DNA from 3 places in the Brucella sp. BE17 genome. Region 2 is predicted to be linked to each of the others. Evidence: riboswitches for the same ligand, from Rfam matches in the RefSeq annotation. Region 2 holds a riboswitch; each other region holds the start of a gene.

Region 1 (7,839 bases), on a different replicon from region 2:
GCGCAGACACCAATCAGCATAGCATAGACGCGGCGCACTGGAATGCCGAGAGATGCTGCCGATTCCGCACCAAAAGTGAAGGCGTCGAGGGCGCGCGCATGCCAAAGACAGACAAAGAGGCCGACCAGGCAGGCGGGCAAAGCCAACGTCACATCGGGCCAGCGCACGCCGGAGAGATTGCCCAACAACCAGAACATGATGCCTCGAGCCTGTTCGGCATTGGCGGCTTTGGTCACGATGAAGGATGTCATGGCATTGAAAAGCTGCGAACCGGCTATACCTGCCAGAATGATAGCCGCACTGCCGCGCCCCGCTTTCATGGCCAGAAGCGACACCAGGACAAAGGCAATGATCGCGCCGATGAAGGCCCCGAAGGAAAGGCTCAACACACCACCGCCTACGCCCAGAATGGCGATACTGACCGCACCGGTAGAGGCGCCTGCGGAGATGCCCAGAATATAGGGATCGGCCAGCGAATTGCGCAAAAGTGATTGCAGAACCACGCCCGACATCGCAAGGGCCGCACCACAGCAGGCTCCCACCACAGCACGGCTCAGGCGATAGCTCCAGACGATGCCCTCATCGATCGGGTCGAGCGGATAGCCCGCCTGCCACAACCGATTGGCAACCGTCTTTGCCACCACATCAAGCGGAATCGCGGTTTCGCCGATAGAAGCGCCCAGCCAAAGTGCGACAAGAAGCAGGATCAGCGCCAGTATGGCAGCGCCGATCCTGTTGTTTCGTGGCAATCTTGCCGTGGCGGGCTGGGCCGTCATTGATTGAGATCCGAATCGGCAATGGCCGCGGCCAATGTCTCGATCCCCTCGACCACACGCTGCGAAGCACTCATCGATTGCGCGTCCACATCAAAGACGTGGCCATTCTTGACCGCAGGCATCAGGCTTGTCACCGGATCGCTTTTCAAGAACTCATGTTTGACGGCAATATCATCGGCCGGATAACGTCGACGGTCGAGTTTGGCCGCCACGATCATCGTTGGATTGGATTTGGCAACAGTTTCCCAGCCTATGGTCGGCCATTCTTCTTCACTTGTTATAACATTCCCAATACCAAGTGCCGAGAGAATATAGGCCGGAGCGCCGAACTTACCGCCAATATAGGGATCGGCGTCAATTTGCGTGCTGGAAAACCAAACCGCGGCCGACAGTTTCTTACCTGACGCTGCGATTTTTTTGCGTGCTGCGTCCTCACGTGCCTTGAGATCGGCGATCAGCTTCTCACCACGATCCTGCACGTTGAAGATTTCGGCCAGTTCACTGATTTCCTGATAGACGATGTTCATGGTGAAAGGGGCTGTTCGTACACCATCACCACCGCCGGAATTATCTTTGCCCACGCAATCGGCGGGCGATGTATAGGCGGCAATCCCCAGTTCCTCGAACTGCTCGGGCTTCGCAACAATGCCGTTCGGGCCAACATGCCACTGAAAGTCAGCCGTCACCAGATCGGGCTTTTGTCCCAGAACGCTTTCAAAACTTGGATCGTTTTCGGCAAGGCGCTTGACCTTGGCGTTGACCTCCTCAAAACCTTTCAGCACCGGGCCGAACCACACCGCCGTACCGACAACCTTGTCGCCAAGACCGAGGCTGTAGAGTATTTCGGCACTGCTCTGGCCGACCGCGACCGCGCGGGCGGGTGCCTGTTTGAAGGTTACATCGCGACCGCAATTTTTCAGCGTCAGCGGATATTGGGTTTCTGCCGCCTGAAGGGTTGCTGCGCCTGCAAGGAAAGTAAAAGCGCCGAATGCGGCACCAAGTGCCGCCTTGCCGATAATTTTCATGGAAATCCCCGAAATGATGAGAAAAAGCCCGCGTTAAACAGACACGCAGGCGCAGACGGAAGAGCGCGCGAAGCAAACCGACATATCCGGGGATATGCATGAAAAGAAAGGCAGGCGTCTTTCGACGCGATGTGCTGTCATAACCGGCTCCTGCTCCGGGCTTCCCCGCCCGTGACGATGGACACAATCTAGACGGCAGGTCTCCTGGCTCACGGACAAGATGCTGTTCATCTGCCTTCCCGTGCTGCTCGCACAGTGACATGACGCTTTTGACGTCACGAGGATGAACAGCAATCCGCTTACAGTTGCGGGGGCAGCCACGGTCTCGGTCCCTTTTGGGTCGGCCTCACCGTGTTCCCTATTAATCCCCTTCGCTCTCGGTCGGGGAACCGTCGTAATGGTATTATGTCGCGGTCATGCCCGGGTCAAGGGAGGAGCGCAACAATCAAGAGCCTACGACCCATACCGTCGCAGCAAAGGACAGAAATCAAAAATCTGGGAGAAAATGGTACGGTCGGTTGGAGTTGAACCAACGACCTCAGGAGCCACAATCCTGCGCTCTAACCAACTGAGCTACGACCGCGTACCGTTGCCGGATATTTCCACCTCAGCGGCACCGACAGGGGGTCACATACGGAGAATCGATCCATATTGCAAGAGATTATAGCGCTCTTTTTGAGAAATACCCCATCATCAAACCTGCCGCCATTTTCCCAAGACCACCATATATAATCGCAACAAAGTTCGCGCCCTTCAAAATTGCGCCTCGCGCATTAACTAAGGCAACAGAAAAACTGGCTCATATCCATTGGCAATATGGACCCAGGCGCATGACAAGCTTATTAATAAGACGTTAATAAAAGCCTTAAACGGCCAAAAGGACAGATAGGACCGGTATGTCTGGACCATACCCATTCATTGATATCGCCGCGCTGGATGACATCCGCGAGGGCTTTGTCCGGGGCGACGCACAGATCGTGCTCGACCACGTTCTGTCAGGCGTATTGTGGGCTAACGGTGCCGGTGCAAAACTACTGGGCTTTGATCGTATCGAGACGTTGATTGGCAGCGAACCGCAATTGCCTGTCGCTGCTCGCCGCCAGATCGCCACTGCCAGCGCGGATGCAGGGGCCGGGCCGCGCAGCGTTTCAGTACGTCTTGAAACCGGCCTGCGCTCGGAATTAACACAGCTTAAAATTTCCACCATAACGCTTCCGGACGGCGTGATCGGCCTGCTTTTGACCAGCAGCACCCCGGCAACATCCACTCCAAACACACAAGATGATGCAGTCATTGCCGGCCTTGGTGATAAAGAAACGCATGTTGCTCTGCTCGATGCTGACGGAAATATTCTCGCATCAAGTCCACATTTTTCCTCACTCGATATCACAGCCACAACACTGGAAGATTTGGTTATAGAAGCAGCGGATGCCGACGACCGGCTCGTCAAGCGCCGCATTCGCGCCGGAAGTCACTCAGTGCCGGGCGCCGTCGCCCGTCTTGCAGATACACCGCCCAAGCATCTTCTTTGCATCGTAGCCCCGGCTCCGGCGCTCAATTCCACACCCTCTGTAGCAGCGGATGCGTCCTTGCCGGAAAAACCCAACCGGCAAAGTTTCCGGTTCGATCCCGCATCCCCCCCGGCCCGCTTCATCTGGAGAACTGATGCCGACGCTGTATTTAGTGAAATATCGCCGGAATTCGCCGCTACAGTCGGTCCAAATGCCGCTGATGTGACCGGGCGGCGCTTTGGCGATGTCGCCACCGTTTTCGGTTTTGACACGGAAGGCACCGTTGCAGCGCTGCTGACAAAACGCGACACATGGTCAGGCAAACGGCTGATGTGGCCCGTCGAAGGCACCAGCCTGCGCGTGCCGGTGGAACTCGCCGCTCTTCCGGTCTATTCGCGCGACCGCGTCTTTAACGGCTTTCGCGGCTTTGGCCTCGTACGCCCGGAGGGCGCGGTGGAAGACCCCGAGCAGATCGGCCTGGCACTAGCTGGTAACAATGCACCAAAGCAGGCGCCGAAACCCGTCATCACGGAAGAAACCATTGAAGACGGGGCGTTGGCGCTAACGCAAGAAGTCGCCAATGACGACAGTCCGGAAAAAATTACGCCGCCACGCAGCGCGCTCAGCCGGGAATCGGATGCAATCGCCAGCCTGTTGAAAGCCTGCGCGCAAGAAAAGGTCGCAAGCGACGAGCAAAAGCAGAAGCTGCGTGCGCGCGAACACCGCTCTGAAGGTGGACTGACCGACACCGAACGCAATGCTTTTCGTGAGATCGCCGAGCGCCTGCGCCAACAAGGATTTTCCGCGACGCCTGCGGAAACTGTCGTGGAAGATCAGCCCGCCGAGACAATCACGCCGGACAACGTCCATTTTCTAGCCGAAGACGAGCAGCCTGAAAAAGAAACTGCCCTTCTCGCAAATCTTCCCCTGCCGGTGATTATTCATAGCGGTGACAACGTCCACTACGTCAACGAGGCGTTGCTCGATCTCACCGGCTATCGAAACCTTGAAGATATACGGGATGCTGGAGGCATCGATGCGCTTTTCAACAGCGAAAGCGATGACCAGCAACAGACTGGCAATCAAGGCCAGGGCATGATCCTACGCCGTGCCGATGGCAGCGAACAGGCGGTTGATGCGCATCTCAATGCAATTGCGTGGCGCGGCGCGCGCGCCCTTATGCTGAGCCTGATGCCGGTGGCAATCCCCCTAGCACCTAACCCGGTGCCAGCGCTCACCGCCGCACAGGATGAAGAAAAGGAAGCGCTTGAAGCGCATGTGGATGAGTTAAAAACAATTCTCGACACAGCGACGGACGGTGTCGTTCTGATTGATCCCGAAGGGCGCATCCGCTCGATGAACCATTCTGCCGCAGCCCTTTTCGGTTATGATCGCGAGGACACGCAAGGTAAAGTCTTTTCCATGCTCTTTGCGGTGGAAAGCCAGCGTGCGGCGATGGATTATCTTAGTGGCCTTTCCGGCAACGGCGTTTTGAGCGTGCTCAATGACGGCCGCGAAGTGATGGGGCGCGAAGCCAATGGCGGCGTTATTCCTCTGTTCATGACCATCGGCAAGCTGCCGCAGCAGCGCGGCTTTTGCGCCGTTCTGCGCGATATTACGCAATGGAAGCGCACCGAAGAAGAGCTGACCGATGCACGCCGACAAGCGGAACAAGCGTCCAGTCAAAAGACCGATTTTCTGGCGCGTATCAGCCATGAAATCCGCACGCCACTCAATGCGATCATCGGCTTTTCGGAGCTGATGTCAGACGAAAAATTCGGCCCCATCGGCAATGAACGCTACCGCGATTATCTGCGCGACATCAACCGCTCCGGCAATCATGTTCTGGCGCTGGTCAATGATCTTCTAGACATTTCCAAGATCGAGGCCGGTGGGCTCGACATGCAGTTCGAAGCGGTCTCGCTCAATGACGCTATTGGCGAAGCCATCGCATTGATGCAGCCGCAGGCCAATCGCGAGCGCATCATCATCCGCTCGAGCTTCCCGACCAACCTGCCAGATATTGTTGCCGATGCGCGCTCGATCAAGCAGGTGGCGCTTAATCTTCTGTCCAACGCCGTTCGCTTCACCGCACCCGGCGGTCAGGTCATTATCTCCACAAGCTATGAGTTGAACGGCGATGTGGCGATGCGGGTGCGCGATACCGGCATTGGCATGACACGGGGCGAAATCGAGGAGGCGCTGAAACCCTTCCGTCAGGTCAACAATCTGCAACGTCAGGCTTCAAAACAGAGCCGCAGTGAAAATCCGCGCGACTGGCGCAGTGAAGGAACCGGATTGGGCCTGCCCCTGACCAAGGCCATGGTCGAGGCTAATCGCGCCCAATTTGCAATCGAATCCACGCCCGGGCGCGGGACAATGGTTGAAGTAATATTCCCACCGACACGGGTGCTTGCCGATTAGGCCCGGGCCTGATGCTGAACGATCATATTTCTGCCTGATCAAGGCTCTAAACCCTTTTATTTCAAACATATTTTGTCGAGCTTATCTTCCCGCCGGCTCTAATATGCTTTAAATGGATTGTTCCGGATCACAGACAGGATCATTGATGCGCTGGCCTAAATTCGCACGCCTTGTCATCGCGCTCGTCATTCTTTGCGCGGCTGCCGCAGCGACCCTGCTTGCAGTATTGCCGTTCATCGTCTCGACCGATGCTATCCGCGTGCGGGTGGCACAAGAAATCAGCGCATGGACCGGCTATAGCGTCGAATTGCGCGAAGCACCGCGGCTGAAAGTGTTTCCGGTGCTGCGGGCATCGCTTAATGGTGTGACACTGAGCAAACTGACCGATCAGGGCCAGACGCCCTTTATGAGCGCTGACCGCATCGAAGTAGAGCTGTCGCCCTTCGATGCAATCATGGGGCACATTTCTTTTTCCGAAACACAGATCGTGCGTCCGCATGTCAATATCGACGGATCTGTAACGGATTTTCCGGCCTTTCTCGATGCAATCGCCAGTTCCGGCGGACGCCTTGGCACAGCAATTCGCGCCCAGAGACGGCTGCTGGAGGGCGCGGCCAACGATGACAGTCAGGCAGCCGACCTGGCTTCGCAGCCATTTGGTCGCGTTGTCGTGCGCGATGGAACCATCGCCTTCATGCGAGCAGAGGCGCAAACTGAGACCCAAAACAGCGAAGACGAGCATATCACCGCCGTCAACATGACGCTCGACTGGCCGCAGACGACCAGTGCCGCTGCACTCAAAGGTTCGGCCAAATGGAAGGGCGAAGCGTCCCAGTTCAACATCACCGCAGCCCAGGCGCTCAGGCTGCTGTCGGGCGGGAACTCCGACCTTTCCGTCAACCTCACAGCAAAACCCTTCAGCCTCTCCTTTCAAGGCAAGGCCAACATTTCAAAAGAACGCTTCTTCGAAGGCAGTCTTAGTATCAACACGCCCTCGCTCAGCAACGCCATACGCTGGTTGAACCTGCCACCCGTTGCAGGCAGTTCGGAAATCGGTGCCTTTTCGCTGGAATCGACCATTACCGCGACACCCAAGCGATGGAAATTCGCCAATGTTGACATGATGGCAGGTGAAAGCCCGGCAAAAGGCGTGATCGAAATTGGGCTTGAGAATGGACAACCTACCGTTACCGGAACGCTTGCTTTCGAGAAACTCGCATTGCGCAGCCTGTTTTCAGCCTTCGTGCCGCTGCCCGACAACCGCACCTATCCTCCCAGCGCACGCGCCAATATGGATGTGATCGATACGAGTTTCTTCGACCATTCGGAGTTCGACCTGCGGCTTTCTGCACAGAATGCGACCGCAGGGCCAGTGACGCTGACTGGCGTTGCAGCTGCGATCCAGATAAGAGGCGGGCGAGCAATTTTCGACATCGGCGACGCCAGAGGATTTGGCGGCACGCTTCAGGCGAATGTGCAGATCGTACGCGATCTTAAAAGCGCCAGCGGCGAATTTCGCTTCAATGCAAGCAGTATCGAGAGCGCTCAATTCCTCTCGGCGCTCGGTTTCGACACACCATTCATAAGCGGTAAAGGCAACGTATCACTGTTCATGAAAGGCCCAGCAAACCGCTGGTCTTCATTGCTTTCCAACGCACAGGGCAATGTTTCGGTAGAACTCAACAATGGCCAGATGCAAGGGTTCGCCGTGCAGGATTTTCTGACCAAGGCCCAGAACCAGCGCTTTTTTGCGCTACAAAGGCAGGATAATGTCGCTCTTGCCTTCAATCGTATGGCGCTCAAGGCCAATCTGGCAGACGGTGTCGCCACACTTGAAAGCGCCCGTCTCGATACGAGCGACGGAACGCTTAATCTGGCCGGTATCGTGCCGTTTGTCGATCGCAGTCTGGCACTGAGCGGCGAGGTCATCTTTCCGGATAGCCAGTCGCATGGAGCCGAGCAGCAGGAAGCCGCTCAAGCAGGTACCGAAAGCCCGACTGCACAGCAGCCTGCCAAGCCCCCGCTCACTTTCTTTGTCGGGGGCTCCTGGGACCGGCCATTCGTCTCCCCCTCATCAATGGGAACCGGACAGTAAGTGCAGGT
Region 2 (7,839 bases):
CCATGCTACGTCACGCTCTTGCGGCAGATAGGCAAGCGCGCGTGCTCGTTCAGATGCTTTCATCCGTCGTAAGTCAGAGCCATCAAGCGTCATATCACCCTTTGCAGGCAACAGCCCCAACAATGCGCGCAAAAGAGTCGTCTTGCCCGCACCGTTCGGTCCGATCAGGCCGATTAGCTCCCCCGGTTTCGCTTCGAAATGCACGTCGTGCAGCACAGGCTTGCGTGCCAGCGAAACGCTGAGGTTTTTGACCGAAAGCACACTCATAGAAGCCGCCTTCGATATTTGAAAACCAGCCACAGGAAGAAAGGCGCGCCAATGATCGCGGTCAACACGCCCAGCTTCAATTCACGCCCCGGCATCAGAACCCGCCCGGCAACATCTGCCGCAAGCAGCAGTGCCGCGCCACCCAGAGCGCTTGCAAGCAGAAGCCGTGAGGGTTTTGCACCCACCAGCGGGCGCAAGAGATGTGGAACCACAAGCCCGACAAAGCCGATGGCACCCGCCACCGCCGTCGACGCGCCAACGCAAGCAGCGGTCCCAAGGATCGCAAAAAGCTGCACCTGCGTGAGATTAACACCCATACTGGCCGCGGCATCCGATCCAAGCGTGAGACTATCGAGCGAACGGCCCAGAGCAAGCAGCATGGCCCAGCCGATCAGGATGAAGGGGGCAGCCAACATCACATGCGTCATCGAGCGGTCCGCAAGCGAACCCAGCATCCAGAACACGATCTCCATAGCAGCAAAGGGATTGGGCGATAGGTTAAGCGCAAGTGCTGTCAGTGCGCCTGCAAGGCTGGTGACGGCAACCCCTGCCAGAATAACGGCCAAGGTCCCGGCATCGCGGCCTGCAAGCAGCTTGACGAGAAAGACCGAGACAAAGGCACCCAAGAGGGCCAACAACGGCAACGCCAGCGGAAACAGCACTGAAAGTCCACTATAAATGGCAATCACCGCGCCAAAGGAAGCAGAAGCGCTGACGCCAAGCAACCCCGGTTCAGCCAATGGATTGCGCAGATAACCTTGAAGTGCTGCACCTGAAAGACCGAGCGACGCACCAATCATCACCGCTAGAAGTGCGCGCGGCAGGCGGATTTCACGCATGACCAGAACGATTGCATCGCCCTCCCCCCCGAGCAGCGCACGGATACTGGCCCCCGGGCTGAGCGCTGCCGGGCCAATCAGTATTGAGAGCGCGAAGAGTACCACGACCAGAGCCGTAAGCGCCGCCAACAGAAGATAAAAACGCTCCGTTTCAGTCACGCGCCGCCTCCGCAAGCCTTGCCACTGCATCCACACTGAATGGCCCACCGCAAACGGTGAGATTATCGGGGAGCGTAATGGGTTTTGCCTTTGCTTCCAGCGCACGCAAAGCCGGATGTTCGAAATTCTGCTTGGCAAGAGATGGCGCACGATCCCGCTCGCTTCGCACCAGAATATCCGGTTTTTCCATCACCAGTATTTCCAGCGGGATGAACGCGGCCCCTTTGACGCCTGCTCTCTCAGCAAGATTATCCAGCCCAGCGATCCGCACCGCATCGTCAATCAGCGTGCCGCGCCCCGCCGTATAACTATTGGCATAATAAAGCGCGATGCTGCGCTTGTGCTGCGGTTTAGGGATTGCAGCCAGCCGCCCCTTCATCGCTCTTACCGCTTCATCGGCTTGCGCTTGTCGTCCTAACAATGCACCCATGCGCTCCAAATGCGCGAAAACATCGTCAAAGGAGCGTGCAGGCGCAAATTCCTCAACACGCATGCCAAGCCTGCGCAACAGGCCAACCGTTGCACGCGACGAAAAAGTCCCGGCAAGCACCAGGTCCGGTTTCATCAGGAAGATTTCCTCCGCCTGCGCATGGTTCATCGGCAGACGTTCCGCCTTCTCGCTCATCACCGAGAGCATGGCATCGCGCGAAAGATAGGAGACCGATTGCAACTGCCCTTCACCCGCAAGCAGCATCGCCAGTTGGTCGGTACAGACATTGATCGATACAACGCGTTTTGGCACCGCTTGCGCCTTGGCTGCCAAGGGCGTGAACAGGACGCAACAGAGCGCAAGCCCAAGCCTGCTCCGGACAGTCCCTGTTCGTTTTTTCATGTGTGCATACTCGCAATCAGAATTTCCGGGTTAGCCCGATATTAAAAGTGCGTCCCGGTGCAACATAGTCCTTTACCGTCTGATATTGCTTGTCGAAAATATTCTCTACCGATAATTTGAGTTGCGAACGATCATCAAGGGCATAGAGCGCTACAATATCCGCCGTCATATATTGTCCGAGCTTGGTGGTATTGGCGGCGTTGCTATAGCGCGAACCGCCGTAAAGCAGCCGCGCCGTCAGATCGAGTTTTTCGAGGGCCAGGAAATTGACTTCTGCCGTAGCCTTCACCCGTTCGCGATAAGGAAGGTCATGATCGGTTTCCTCATCAATGGCCCGCTTGAGATCGATGGAGCCTTTCACGCCCCAGCGGTTACTGAAGCGATGCGAAAGGCTTGCCTCGAAACCTGTTATTCGCGCCTTTGACACGTTGAACGGTGTGAAGCTAGGCGCGCTGGCAATGATCGCATTGTCAAGCCATGTCTGATAAAAGGCCAGATCAAGACTGGTCTTTTCCGTTGCCTTCCAGTTGAGGCCTATTTCGTAGGACCGTGACTTTTCCGGCTGCAGATCAGGGTTTGAGGCAGGCGGATAACCGGGGGTTGGCGGATAATATAGCTCGTTGAAGGTCGGCGCTCGAAAGCCTGTACCGAATGACGAGCGCAGCACGAGATCGGGGACGAGTTCATAGCTTGCGCCCAGATTATAGGTGGTCACATCGCCGAACTGTTCGTTGTGATCGTAACGCACACCGCCATCAAAACGCAGCGCTTCATATTCCAGCGAATATTGAGCGAACACGGCTGCAAGGTCGCGGCTCGTCACGGCGTAGGATGTGGTTGAATTGACATCTTCGCGATAGGCTTCGATACCGCCGGTCAGGTTGTGCAAAACCTTACCTGTCTCAAACCGTTTTTCGGTCGAGGCAAAGACGCCATAACGTTTCGTCTCGAAACGGTCGGAACCCGGAACGCCTTTGCGAAAATCGCGGCTCTTGTCGATGCCAGTGCTCAATTCCAGTGTCGAAGACCAGTCCTCACTATGATCGAAACGCGCGCCGAGCTTGCCATTGAAAGCCGTGCTATCGCCCTCATTGGAATAGGGATAGGCTCCATCATACTGGTTGCGGCCACGGCTAAAAAGTCCATCCGTATAGATACGGCCCCAGTCGAAATCCCTCCCAAGCGCAAAATTGAACGACCCCTGTACAAAACCGTCGCGGTCGTCCTCATGGCCTGATTTTTCCGGCGTGGTAAAATCATAACCCTGCGTGCCGGTTACGGCAGCACCCAAAGCATAATCGATCCCGCTTTCGCTGCGCCCCTGTATCGAGCCGGATGCATAGCCACCCCATGGATGCGTAACGCCCGTTGTCAGACTACCGCACCATGGTCGCTCGCCGCAAGCGCCGCCCTCATTGGTGATGATGTTGATAACGCCCCCCATAGCATCAGCGCCGTATTGCGCGGAATGGGCACCCTTTGCGATCTCGATACGGTCGATGGACGTGAGTGGAATATTTGAAAGCGCGGTAGCACCAGAAGTAGCGGATGCCGAGCGCACGCCATTGACCAGTATTACAACCTGCTTGGATGACAGGCCGCGCACATAAAGATTGGAGCTTGATCCCCGTCCGCCATTGGTCGTGATCGAAACGCCGCTATAGCTATTGAGCAGAGTTTGCAGGTCGGGAGCTGCTGAATGTTTAATCGCCTCACGATTAATGACCGTCACCGACGATGTGGAGCGTTGCAGCGACGTGGCGCGGCGCAAGGGCGTCACCACAATCGTATCGAGCGAAACCACATCCTCAGTGTCTGGCAGGGATTGGGCGTGGCTTTCAAGCGACATGAAAAACCCAGGAACCGCAAAGCCCAAGAGCGGTGCCACAACGAGAGTAGAGCGAAAACTATGCATCTTGCATTCCCTGCATAACAACCGCAGGATAAGGAAATGACGGCAAAAGCGGTCCTCATCCGGCGGCAACATTTTTCAATGTCACCGCTACGGAAAGCCGCGCCCGGACACACCCCGTATCCAAGCATAGGTGACCGGATACGGCAGGTCTCCTGACTCCCGGGTCCTAGCCTCTCTTCCACCTTCCCGAGTGCGACATACAGCACTCAGTGGTCTGTCGCTTGCGCGACCATGAAAGATTGCTCTCCGGTTACAGTTGCGGGGGCAGTCGCGGAATTGCCGGATCGGCATCACCGTGTTCCCTTTTCATCCACCATCATGGCAGAACCGTTTCCTGCCTCAAGCGATAGCAAGGGTGTCGGGGATAAGCAATCTATCAACATCAGGGAAATAAAGTGTCGCGGGTGCCGGTTTGGTGAAACAGAGGGGTAGCGCCGACAGCACCCGCTGGCTGTCGAAAAACGGCGCCACTAAAAGATCGCGCTTGTGCGCTCGACAGATAAATGGAGCCGGGATACCGATTAGGGCCAAGGCATCCCGGGACGACAGCGCTGGTGGACGCCGCCGACAATCACATTACTAGCAATGTGGAGCGGGACGTTCTTTGATTTCAATCAAACACCGGATAAAAATCACGAAAAGAAATTGAATTTCTTCCGAACATGTTTTCAACGCAGGTTTATTGGGGTGGCCTACACCGACCCCAGCTTTTCTTAAAAAAATCTGAAACACTCTTAAGCTTTGGATCGGAAAGAAAACCCTGACGGAACAGGATACTGCCCTTCACTCCGGGTAGCTTTTCATTGAACTCCAACTGGCGCTTTAGCTCGCTGACGCCCTCGCCTGTTTGCCAGTCCGGTTCGGAGGACGTCACGGTGCCAGCCCTGTAAAGAGCCATGCCGATATAGAGATCGGTCTTCGTGTCGCGCACCGTGTCGGCCCACCATTGGACGATTGTATCATAAGGAACATCGTCGCGAGCGAACGACCAATAGACCTGCGGTGCGATATAGTCGATCAGTTCCTCTTTGACCCAGCGCCGTGTGTCAGCAAAATCACCGTCATAGTTGGTCTTGCCAGCGCGCGTTGCCGAACCGGTCGGATCGTCCGCACGGTTGCGCCACACGCCACCCGGACTGATGCCAAAGCGCACATTCGGGCGGATCGACTTGATGCGTTCGGAAACCTCGCGCACCAGCATGTAGGTGTTGTGACGTCGCCAGTCGTAACGCGTAGAAAACGACGTCCCGAAACGGCGATAAGTCGCCTTGTCGTCAAGCGGTGACCCGGCGGTTTCATAGTAGAAATAATCGTCGAACTGAATGCCGTCGACATTGTATTTCTGTACTACCTCGGCGGTAATGTCGCTCACCCATTTGCGAACAGCGGGGATACCTGGATCGAGCACATAGCGATCTGCCGAAACACCCGCCCATTCAGGTCTGGTCTGATAGATACTCGGCGGTGAATCGCCAGCTGCATTCTTCAGCGCCTTGCGGGTCGATGGCTTGATGTCCATCGATATCCGATAGGGATTGAGCCAGGCATGCAGTTCGATGCCGCGCTTGTGCGCCTCATCGATTGCAAACTGCAGTGGATCGAAACCGGGATATTTGCCAAGCCTGCCGGTGAGATACGATGACCATGGCAGATAGGAAGAAACATAGAATGCATCGGCTGCCGGAGACACCTGAAAGATGACGGCATTGATGCCGTGTTCTTTTGCCTCGTCGAAAAGGCGCACCAGTTCGCGCTTCTGCCGCTCAACGCGCTTTGCGTCATCCGCAATATTGGCCGACGCTTTCGACGGCCAGTCCAGATTGAGGACCGTGGCGATCCAGCTTGCATGAAAGGCATCGCAAACAACAGGCATTCATATTCCATAAGCTAGTGTGGCTTTGAATCCAAAAATCGATCAAAGCCTTGCTCCAAAGTGAGACGAATTTCAGTTTAGCCACGCTAGGGATAATTGCATAAATATGCTCAGCCCGTCTGATGCCCCGTCGTGCTCTCGATGTCCACCCGGAAGAATACCGGCTCAAGCGGGCGCTCTGACCCTTCTCTGGTGACCGTCTTGGTATAGGCCGGCTCCCACCATGTTGCATCCTTCGACATCAGCTTCGCGATTGCAGCCTTTTCTTCCTCCAGTCCGAGCTCACGATAACGCCCGCGCACGACAACCGTACTCCACTGGGTGCGCGATGCGATGTCGTCAAACAGGATGCACACCGCATCATTACGGCGCATCGCATCGATTTTCTGACCTTCGGTTGTGAAGGAATAAAGTGAACCGCCGCTAAAGCGAAACCCCATCGGAACAATAACCGGAGCATTATCCAGAACATAGGCGAGACGCCCGACATGCGTCTGCTGGATCATGTTTCTGATATCGTAGTCCGACATTTCCTTGATGATCATGGCACGCCTCCTGAACATTCCCAGTCTACAAAAACCCGGACAATTTAACCTTGACTGTAATCAATCAAACGAAGAGCCGACCTTCGGCGATCTTGATTGCCGTGCCGCCGATGCGCGCGCTGACGAGTTTCTGCTTTTCCACATCGATTTCAAGGCGAATACGCGACGGGCGCCCCATTTCCATACCCTGTTCGATCCACCATTGCGAACTGCCGTCCAACGGCTTGTCGTTCTGTTGGATCAAGCCTGCAAAAGCCGCGACCGCCGAACCCGTCGCCGGATCTTCATAGATATTGGAACCTGTCACAAACATACGCGCATGAAAATTGCTGTCGAACAGAATAGTATCACGGCAATAGACGTAGATCGGCAAAGGACGATCACCGACATGCGGCAGGCTTTCCGCTACATAAACCGGATCAATTGCCACTTTGGCCGCAGCGATCAAATTATGCACTGGCACCAGAAGATAAGGCGTTCCGGCACTCCACACGGCGGGAACATGGTTTTCAAAACCGATTTCGTGGGTTCCAAGTCCGACGGCCGCCGCTGCTTCTTCCTTTTCCACCCGTACATCTAGCTTTTCCGGCAAGCGCGGCAGATCGAATTCCGCAAAGGCGCTGCCTTCGTCCAAAATGACCCCACACCGCACAATTCCGACTTTTTCTTCCAGCGTAATGAGCCGGTCTGCCTCCTCGCCCACATCCTGACGCCGCGCCAGTGAGACAGCGGCTCCCACCGTTGGATGGCCTGCGAATGGCAGTTCGTAATCGGGCGTGAAAATGCGCACAGCCGCCTCATGAGCAGGATTTTCAGGCGGCAGAATAAAAACTGTTTCTGAAAGATTGAATTCCCGCGCTATCGCCTGCATGCGCGCATCACTCAGCCCCTCACAATCATGAAGAACGGCCAGCGGATTTCCAGCAAGAGCCTTGTCGGCGAAAATATCGAAAACTTCATAGAAACGGCCGGAAAATTCCGTGTCGCTCATGCTTCATCCTCCTCTCGCCTGATGATGCTTCATACCAAACAGCATGCCCCCGCAGCACCGAGCATAACGATTTTACCGGCTCTGTCACCCATCGGTCAGCAGGGCTTGTTCACATATCCAAAATGCCAATCGGCAAAGGCGCGAACGTAAGACGGTGTGGCATCCCCCATTTCACCGTGAGCTGTAACGGGAATAATCTCTGCAAGTTCCGGTTCTGACTGCGCGGCCATAAACTTTTCGATTTCAGCTACAATCTGTTTTGTGGAAAGATCAAAACGATGACGGCGGAAAAGCGCAATGCTGCGATTGGCGGTAACCAGATTGAATTGGGGTTCTGCCCGCGCCTTACGTATGTCGAGTCCGGTTTCCTCCAACACCTCACGCCGCATATTGCCTTCAAAATCAGCATAGGTTTCGA
Region 3 (7,839 bases), on a different replicon from region 2:
GCGCTGCGCATCCGAAAGTGACAGGATATTGCTGATCGGCTCGGAGGCTTGTGAATATTGCGCGTAAAAGGCAATATCTGGCAATGGCGTGTAGACCGCCCCAACACGCCAGTTGAAACTGTCAAGATTGCGTGAAAAGCTGCTTCCCGTCTCGGGATTTGTGCGCCTCAGGCGGGGATCGTCATAACGAAGCCCCGCAACGATCGACCATTGCTCGTTGAGCTTGAGATTATTGTCGGCAAAGAGCGAATATTGCCATGTCTTGCTGTCGAGAGTGGTGCGAAACGGGTCGGTACCGATGAAAAACCCCGGATCGAAATTGATCGGATCAACCACGGATTCCCCGCCCCTATAGGGGGAATTATTGCTGTTCCTAAAGCGGATACGGTTGACGTCGAAACCAATGACGGTCTCGTTTTCCATGCCCCCGAGGTTATGTTTGAATTTCACATCCGTCCGGTGTCCGACCTGCTCCTGATGGTGGTTGATCGCGATATAGCTATCCCGAAGGATGTCGTTCGTTTCCGGGCGGTAGAGATAGCTTTCGGCATTGCGCCAGTCGCGATCACTGAACAGATAATAGGTCGTGGAACGAACCGAGATGTTTTCATCCGGCGTCCACTCTGCTTTGAGCTGCGTGATATGGTCATGAAAGCGCACGCGGGAATCGAGCACATTATAGTTTTCATCGCGAAAGCGCTTGTCCAGCCGCCCATTGACCAGGGGCGTGCCGAAATAAGCGGACGGTTTGTTCAGCCCATGATCATGTGAAAGCGTCAAAGCCAGTTCATCGGTCGCCTGCCAGCGAAGCCCACCGGAAATGGCGAAACTCGACGCATCCCCACGCTCCATCCATCCATCCGATCCCTTGGCGCTGACATCGATATTATAGGCAAAACGGTCATCGATGGGCCCGGCGCTGCCAAATGCTATGCCCTTCTGGCCATCGGTGCCTATCATGGTACGCATTTCGTTGCGACGACCTTGCGTGAGCGGCTTCTTCGGTACGACGTTGATCGCCCCGCCAATGGAACCTTCGCCATAAAGAACCGAAGCAGGTCCATGCAGAACCTCGATCCGCTCGACCGCCCAGCTATCGAATGGAAAGGTGATGGTGCCGGAACCGGGATAAAGTTTTACGCCGTCATAAAGCCGCGTCACCGAACCTTGGCCGGAAAAGCCGCGCATGCTTAGGGCTGTGCCGCCATTACCCGGTGTACCGAGAAAATTGATGCCAATACCGTTACGCACGATTGCCTGATTGACATCCATCTGCCCGCGCTCGCGGATCGTCTCGCCGTCGATGACTTCGACGCTGGCGGGTGTCTGGCGCGCGGTCAGCCCTAGCCAGCTACCAGCATTGGAGACTTCATCGAGGTTTGGCCCGGCCCCACGCTTTTGCCCGCTGATGGCAATGGGATCAAGTACCACCTCCGGTTGCGTGCCCGTTGAAGGCGACTGCGCGAAAACAACACTGCCTGTGAGCGAGAAAAACCCGACGCCCACGGCAAGAATCTTATGGCATCGTGATGAGGGAAGCCGAAAACGGCAAGCAAAGTCGAGTGGCGCTATCGGCGCAGAAAATTTCAGATAAGGCATTCCATGGTCCAGCGGTACGTTGCTCGTCACCGCGACCACAGTCTCCCCATGAATATATGGATCCCCTGTCTTTCATCAGGAAACCCCGCCCGATGTGCACGCGCATGACTACGGCTGACGGCAGGTCTCCTGGCTCGCGGCTCACTGTTTTGCGTCGCCTTCCCGGGACCGCTGGCCCAGTGGCATGTGACGAAAACTAACCGCCTACAGTTGCGGGGGCAGCTGCGGCATCAGGCATTGGCCTTCACCGCATTCCCTTTTGATCCCCTTTCGGGAAACCGTCGTGATCACTTAGGCGTTGCCCGACTGCTTCGTCAAGCGACCCTCAATAACTATCGCTGAAAAAGCCCCCTGATGGTTTTAGCTTCGCCGCAAAATGGTGACGTAGAATCCATCTGTATCGGTCGAGAGAGGAGAGAAAACACTTCCATGTCGGGGAAAGACCGGTGTGGCCGAAACTCTATCGGGCACGGTAGCCTGCCAGAGGGATTTCGGCGAAGCTTCCGAAAAATCCATATTGGCACTCAGAAACCGCTCAATCTGCGCGGTGTTTTCCTCTGCAAACAGCGAACAGGTGACATAGGCAAGCCGTCCGCCGGGACGTACATAGTGTTTCGCGGCATCAAGAACCTGCGCCTGATCCTGCACCCGCCGCTCCAATTGCTGTTCATTGAGCCGCCATTTGGCGTCAGGCCTGCGCCGCCAGGTACCGGAACCCGTGCAGGGCGCGTCGGTTAAAACGACGTCCATTCGACCGACAAGCGGTTCAAGTGTATCGAGTTTTCCATGCACCTGCGTGTTGCGCGCACCCGCGCGTTGCAATCGTTCATGCATCGGTGACAAGCGCGCGAGCTCGGCATCATAAGCATGGACCTGTCCGCGATTATCCATCATCGCAGCAAGCGCCAGCGTCTTGCCGCCAGCACCCGCGCAATAATCTAGCACCTGCTCGCCTGGTTTTACTCCGGCAAAGAGTGCCGCAAGCTGTGAGCCCAGATCCTGCACCTCAAACCAGCCGTCAAGAAAGGCCTGTTCGCCCTGCACATTGGGATGGCGTCCCAAAGCTTCGATGGGGGGAATACGCAAAGCTTGCGAAAGAAACGGTGCTGGTCTGGCTCCAGCCTTTTCCAGCGCGGCAAGAACCTGCTCGGGTTTTGCTTTGAGACTGTTGATGCGCAGATCGACCGGTGGACGCGCGGCAAGCGCCGTGCCCTCCTCGACCCAGCGCGGTCCGAAAAGCGCTTCCAAAGACTGTGCACACCATTGCGGCACATCGGCACGCACATGCGCTGGCGCATCGTTGATGTCACGGTTTTCCCATGCAGAGCGGCGTTCGGCTTCCAGCGTCGCAGGCGCAAATTTGTCGCCATCGAGCATGGCATCAATCGTTGCCATATCCATACCACCATCAGCCAAAAGCGCACCAAAGGCGAGCGAACGGGCATCGTCGCCATCCATCCGCCACGCGATGGAAAGCTTGCGGCGCAAGGCGTCATAAACGATATTACCGATGACGGCACGGTCACCAGCCCCGGCAAAACGGTGTGCTGCGCCCCAATCCTTGAGTGCTTCGGAAGCCGGGCGCTTGCCCGCATCGATTGCACCCAGAACCTCGATTGCCGCCTGCAGGCGTCCACCAAGCCGCATGATTTCTCCTTATTAAACTATGCTCCCGGCATAGCCTTCCTTGCAGGCAAAAGGCAATCGTCAATTGGCTTATCGTCCCAAGCAAACAGAAAAGCCGGAGCAACGCCCCGGCTTTTCATGACAATCGGCTCACCGCCAATCATTCAGCGGCAGTCGTTGCCTCTTCTTCCAGCGCGATCGTATTGGCTTCATAGCCATGCGCTTTTTTGAGCGCGGCTCTTACGCCGGCTTCATAATCGGGATGAATCAACCGGAAGTGACCGAGCTGACGCTCGATGATAAAGCCCGGAACCCCGGTCATGGCAGCGGCGATGTTGGAAAACAGCCGCTGCTTTTCGCCATCGTTGAACAGGTTGAACAGCGCGCGCGGTTGCGAATAATCATCATTACCGATGCGGTGGTCATAGCGTGCAGCGTCCCCGGAGATGCGCAGCGGCGGCTCCTTGGCGGCAGGTTGTTCAACCGGGCCGTTGAACGAATTCGGCTCGTAATAGGCATCCGGGTTGCCGGTCTTGATGCCGCCATAGACGTTCATCTGACCATCGCGATGATAGTGGTGAACCGGGCACTTGGGCTGGTTGACCGGGATGGTTTCATAATGTGTGCCAAGGCGATGACGATGCGCATCCGCATAAGAGAAGATACGTGCCTGCAGCATTTTGTCCGGTGAATAGCTGATCCCCGGCACGATATTCGACGGCGAGAAAGCGGCATTCTCGATTTCGGTAAAATAGTTTTCCGGGTTGCGGTTCAACTCCATGACGCCGATATCGATGGGCGGATAATCGGCATGGGGCCAAACTTTTGTCAGATCGAAGGGATTATAAGGCGTTTTGTCGGCATCGAGTTCCGGCATGATCTGCACCTGAACTTTCCACTTTGGATAATCGCCGTTTTCAATGGAGGTGAAGAGGTCTTCCTGCGTGGATTCGCGCGTGCGCCCAATGACGCGTTCCGCCTCATCATTGGTCCAGTGCTTGTGCCCCTGCAAGGTCTTGAAATGGAACTTTACCCAGTAACGCTCGCCCGCATCGTTCCAGAAGGAATAGGTGTGCGAGCCATAACCGTTGATATGGCGCACGTCAGTGGGAAGGCCGCGATCCGACATCAGGATTGTCACCTGATGCAGGCTTTCAGGTGACAGCGACCAGAAATCCCACATGGCGGTGGCGGAGCGCAGATTGGTTTTCGGATGGCGTTTCTGCGTATGAATGAAATCGGGGAACTTGACCGGATCGCGCACGAAGAACACCGGCGTGTTGTTGCCAACCAGATCCCAGTTGCCCTCTTCGGTATAAAATTTCAGGGCAAAGCCGCGCACATCGCGCTCGGCATCGGCCGCACCCTGCTCACCGGCAACGGTTGAAAAGCGCGCCAGCATCGGCGTCTTTGCACCCGGCTGCAAAGCTTTGGCATTGGTATATCTGGAAATGTCGCCGGTAATGCTCAACGTACCAAATGCACCCCACCCCTTGGCATGAACGGGACGTTCGGGAATACGCTCGCGGTTCTGATGGCTGAGCTTTTCAATGAGCTGATAGTCCTGCAACAGCAGAGGACCGCGCTCGCCTGCGGTCAGGGAATTCTGATTGTCCGGTACCGGAGCACCGGCACTGGTCGTCATGATAGGACGGTCTGCCATGGGAATATTCCTTCCTGAAAAGCTCGCGTTAAAACGGAGCCTAGCCTTGCTGGGGCGGAGGGCGATAAAAAGCCGTCGCACCGTGGCTAGGGTACGAAGCAGTTTAGACCCGTTCCAATCATAACCTCCAATTGCTTTTTCTGTTATTTTTGATAGGTTTTTCCTATCATGTTTACCATTCGTCAGATGCGCTATTTCGATGCGCTTGCCACCACGCTGCATTTTCGCAGGGCAGCCGAACTCGTCCACGTCTCCCAGCCCGCTTTATCAGCACAAATCGCCGAGATGGAATCGGCTGCCGGGGCACCGCTTTTCGAGCGTTCCTCGCGCAATGTCATCATGACGGAACTGGGCAAGGAGCTTCATTCCGGCATCCGCACGATCCTGCATGAGTTACAGGCGCTGGAAGAAATCACCGCGCAAAGTCGCGGCCTGATGCAGTCGGGCTTGCGGCTCGGCGTTATTCCAACCGTCGCACCCTATCTGGTCCCGATGCTCATTCCGCTTTTGCGCGAGCGGCATCCCGCGTTTCGCCTGCACTTACGCGAAAGCGTGACTGCACGCTTGCTGGATGAGTTGCACGCGGGCGAAATAGACGCCTTCGTTGCAGCCCTCCCCATCGATGACGAGCGGCTTGCTCATAAGAAGCTTTTCGACGACCGTTTTCTGATCGCCACATCCAGCAACGACCAGACGGTTCTCACCTCGCCTATGACACAGAATACGATTGCTCTGGAACGGCTGCTGCTGCTGGAAGAAGGCCACTGCATGCGTGATCAGGCGCTCGCCGTCTGTTCGCTGCCATCGCAGCGCCAGCTCGTCAAATATGGCGCAACCAGCATGACCACGCTTTTGCAGATGGTGAGCCACGGCATGGGGCTGACGCTTATTCCCGAAATCGCCGTACGCGCAGAGGCGCGCAGCACACGGATGCGCATCGTGCCCTTCGAGGGTGAACAGCCCAAACGCGAAATCGGTCTTTTCTGGCGCAGGCAAAGCATGCGTCGCAAGGATTTTCAGGCGCTGGCCCAATGCATCATCGAATGTTCGAACAAATGGCGACTACCGGATAAGGAATTGCAGGCTCTCGGAGCATAAAAAACGCGGCTCGTGGCCGCGTTTTTCATGCAATATATGCAGAAGCTCACACACTGCCCGGATAGTTTGGGCTTTCGCGAGTGATCGTCACGCCATGGGAATGACTTTCACGCAGACCCGCATTAGTGATGCGCACAAACTGGGCCTTATCGCGGAATTCTTCCAGCGTTTTCGCACCCACATAGCCCATGGAAGCGCGAAGACCGCCTGCAAGCTGGTGAAGGATCGCAGCGATCGGCCCCTTGTAGGCGACCTGACCTTCGATGCCTTCGGGCACCAGTTTCAGCTCGTCGCGCACTTCCGCCTGAAAATAGCGATCCGCCGAACCACGCGCCATGGCGCCAACCGAACCCATGCCGCGATAGGCTTTGAACGAGCGCCCCTGATGCAGATAGACCTCACCGGGGCTTTCTTCCGTACCCGCCAGAAGTGAACCGGCCATGGCAGCAACGGCACCTGCGGCCAGCGCCTTGGCGAAATCACCGGAGAATTTGATGCCGCCATCGGCAATTACCGGGATATTGTGCTTATGCGCGGCTTCAACCGCCGCCATGATGGCGGAAAGCTGCGGAACGCCGACGCCTGCAACGATACGTGTGGTGCAGATGGAGCCCGGTCCAATGCCGACCTTGACCGCATCGGCGCCGGCATCGATCAGTGCCTGTGTACCGCCTGCGGTTGCCACATTGCCAGCGAGAATAGCGACATTCGGATAGGCCTTCTTGATGCGAGCCACCGCATCAAGAACGCGCTGCGAATGGCCATGTGCCGTATCGACCACCAGAAGATCGACGCCTGCATCAATAAGACGTTCGGCGCGCTCATAGCCGTCTTCACCGACACTGGTCGCAGCAGCGGCACGCAGGCGGCCCTGCGCATCTTTCGCGGCATTCGGGTTAAGCTGCGACTTTTCAATATCCTTGACGGTGACAAGACCAACACAGCGACCCTGATCGTCGACGACCAGCAGCTTTTCAATGCGATGGCTGTGTAGAAGCCGCTTGGCCTCATCCTGCTCTACGTTCTCGCGCACGGTGACGAGATTTTCGCGCGTCATTAATTCGTGGATTTTCTGGTTGGGATCAGAGGCAAAGCGCACGTCGCGGTTGGTCAAAATACCGACGAGACGGCCCGGACCCTTGGCAGCAGCTTCTACCACCGGAATACCGGAAATGCCGTGCGCCTTCATCAGCGCCTGCGCATCGGCAAGGCTTGCGTCCGGTCCGATGGTGACCGGATTGACAACCATGCCTGATTCGAACTTCTTGACCTGACGCACTTCTTCCGCCTGACGCTCCGGCGTCAAATTGCGGTGAATGACGCCGATGCCGCCAGCCTGTGCCATGGCTATTGCTAGGCGCGATTCGGTGACCGTATCCATGGCAGCTGACAAGAGCGGCAGATTGAGCTCGATATCGGCAGCGATGCGGGTGCGCAGATCGACCTGTCCCGGCATGACTTCGGAATGTCCGGGCTGCAACAGCACATCGTCGAATGTGAGAGCCATAACGCCGGTGGGCGATTCCACGATTTTAGCCATTGCCAATTCCTTTACCGGTTTTATCGAATGAGAAAAGCCGTCTCTCCGGAAAGCGTCCGGGAGCAACGGCTGGTCTTGGTTTTCTAGTTGAATTGGCACCGGCTCGTAACATGCTTATGAAGAAATGGAAAGGCTTTTGCTGACAAGTTTCGGTTACCGGATGGAATTATTGATTATACCGTCAAAATTTGTTGCGAGCGGGGCGGTTATGCCGTTGATAATCGCCGCACCGAAAAAATATGGATGGGAGGCCGGGCATGATTGAGCTTTTGGACGGCAGTATCAGCGATGTGCCGGGGTTGAAGCTCGGTCA

The links. A riboswitch is a leader RNA that binds a small molecule or an ion and turns the genes downstream of it on or off. The one in region 2 is predicted to bind cobalamin.
Positions count from the first base shown of each region.
Region 1: it holds a riboswitch for cobalamin, as region 2 does, so the genes downstream of both, AAIB41_RS12495 (ABC transporter substrate-binding protein) here and AAIB41_RS05745 (TonB-dependent receptor) in region 2, are expected to answer to the same signal.
Region 3: it holds a riboswitch for cobalamin, as region 2 does, so the genes downstream of both, AAIB41_RS12385 (TonB-dependent receptor) here and AAIB41_RS05745 (TonB-dependent receptor) in region 2, are expected to answer to the same signal.

Region 1 is NZ_CP154468.1:220,488-228,326, reverse strand. Features, by position in the region: gene AAIB41_RS12500 (iron ABC transporter permease) at 1-776, opposite strand, end outside; gene AAIB41_RS12495 (ABC transporter substrate-binding protein) at 773-1,801, opposite strand; cobalamin riboswitch at 1,978-2,210, opposite strand; tRNA gene AAIB41_RS12490 (tRNA-His) at 2,308-2,384, opposite strand; gene AAIB41_RS12485 (PAS domain S-box protein) at 2,698-5,736, shown strand; gene AAIB41_RS12480 (AsmA family protein) at 5,882-7,831, shown strand.
Region 2 is NZ_CP154467.1:1,174,862-1,182,700, forward strand. Features, by position in the region: gene AAIB41_RS05730 (ABC transporter ATP-binding protein) at 1-267, opposite strand, end outside; gene AAIB41_RS05735 (iron ABC transporter permease) at 264-1,265, opposite strand; gene AAIB41_RS05740 (ABC transporter substrate-binding protein) at 1,258-2,097, opposite strand; gene AAIB41_RS05745 (TonB-dependent receptor) at 2,114-3,946, opposite strand; cobalamin riboswitch at 4,137-4,359, opposite strand; gene AAIB41_RS05750 (family 10 glycosylhydrolase) at 4,692-5,885, opposite strand; gene AAIB41_RS05755 (pyridoxamine 5'-phosphate oxidase family protein) at 5,996-6,430, opposite strand; gene AAIB41_RS05760 (PhzF family phenazine biosynthesis protein) at 6,495-7,421, opposite strand; gene AAIB41_RS05765 (NUDIX hydrolase) at 7,517-7,839, opposite strand, start outside.
Region 3 is NZ_CP154468.1:192,885-200,723, reverse strand. Features, by position in the region: gene AAIB41_RS12385 (TonB-dependent receptor) at 1-1,599, opposite strand, end outside; cobalamin riboswitch at 1,701-1,897, opposite strand; gene AAIB41_RS12380 (RsmB/NOP family class I SAM-dependent RNA methyltransferase) at 1,960-3,246, opposite strand; gene katA (catalase KatA) at 3,386-4,888, opposite strand; gene AAIB41_RS12370 (hydrogen peroxide-inducible genes activator) at 5,057-5,986, shown strand; gene guaB (IMP dehydrogenase) at 6,033-7,526, opposite strand; partial or broken gene AAIB41_RS12360 (P1 family peptidase) at 7,769-7,839, shown strand, end outside.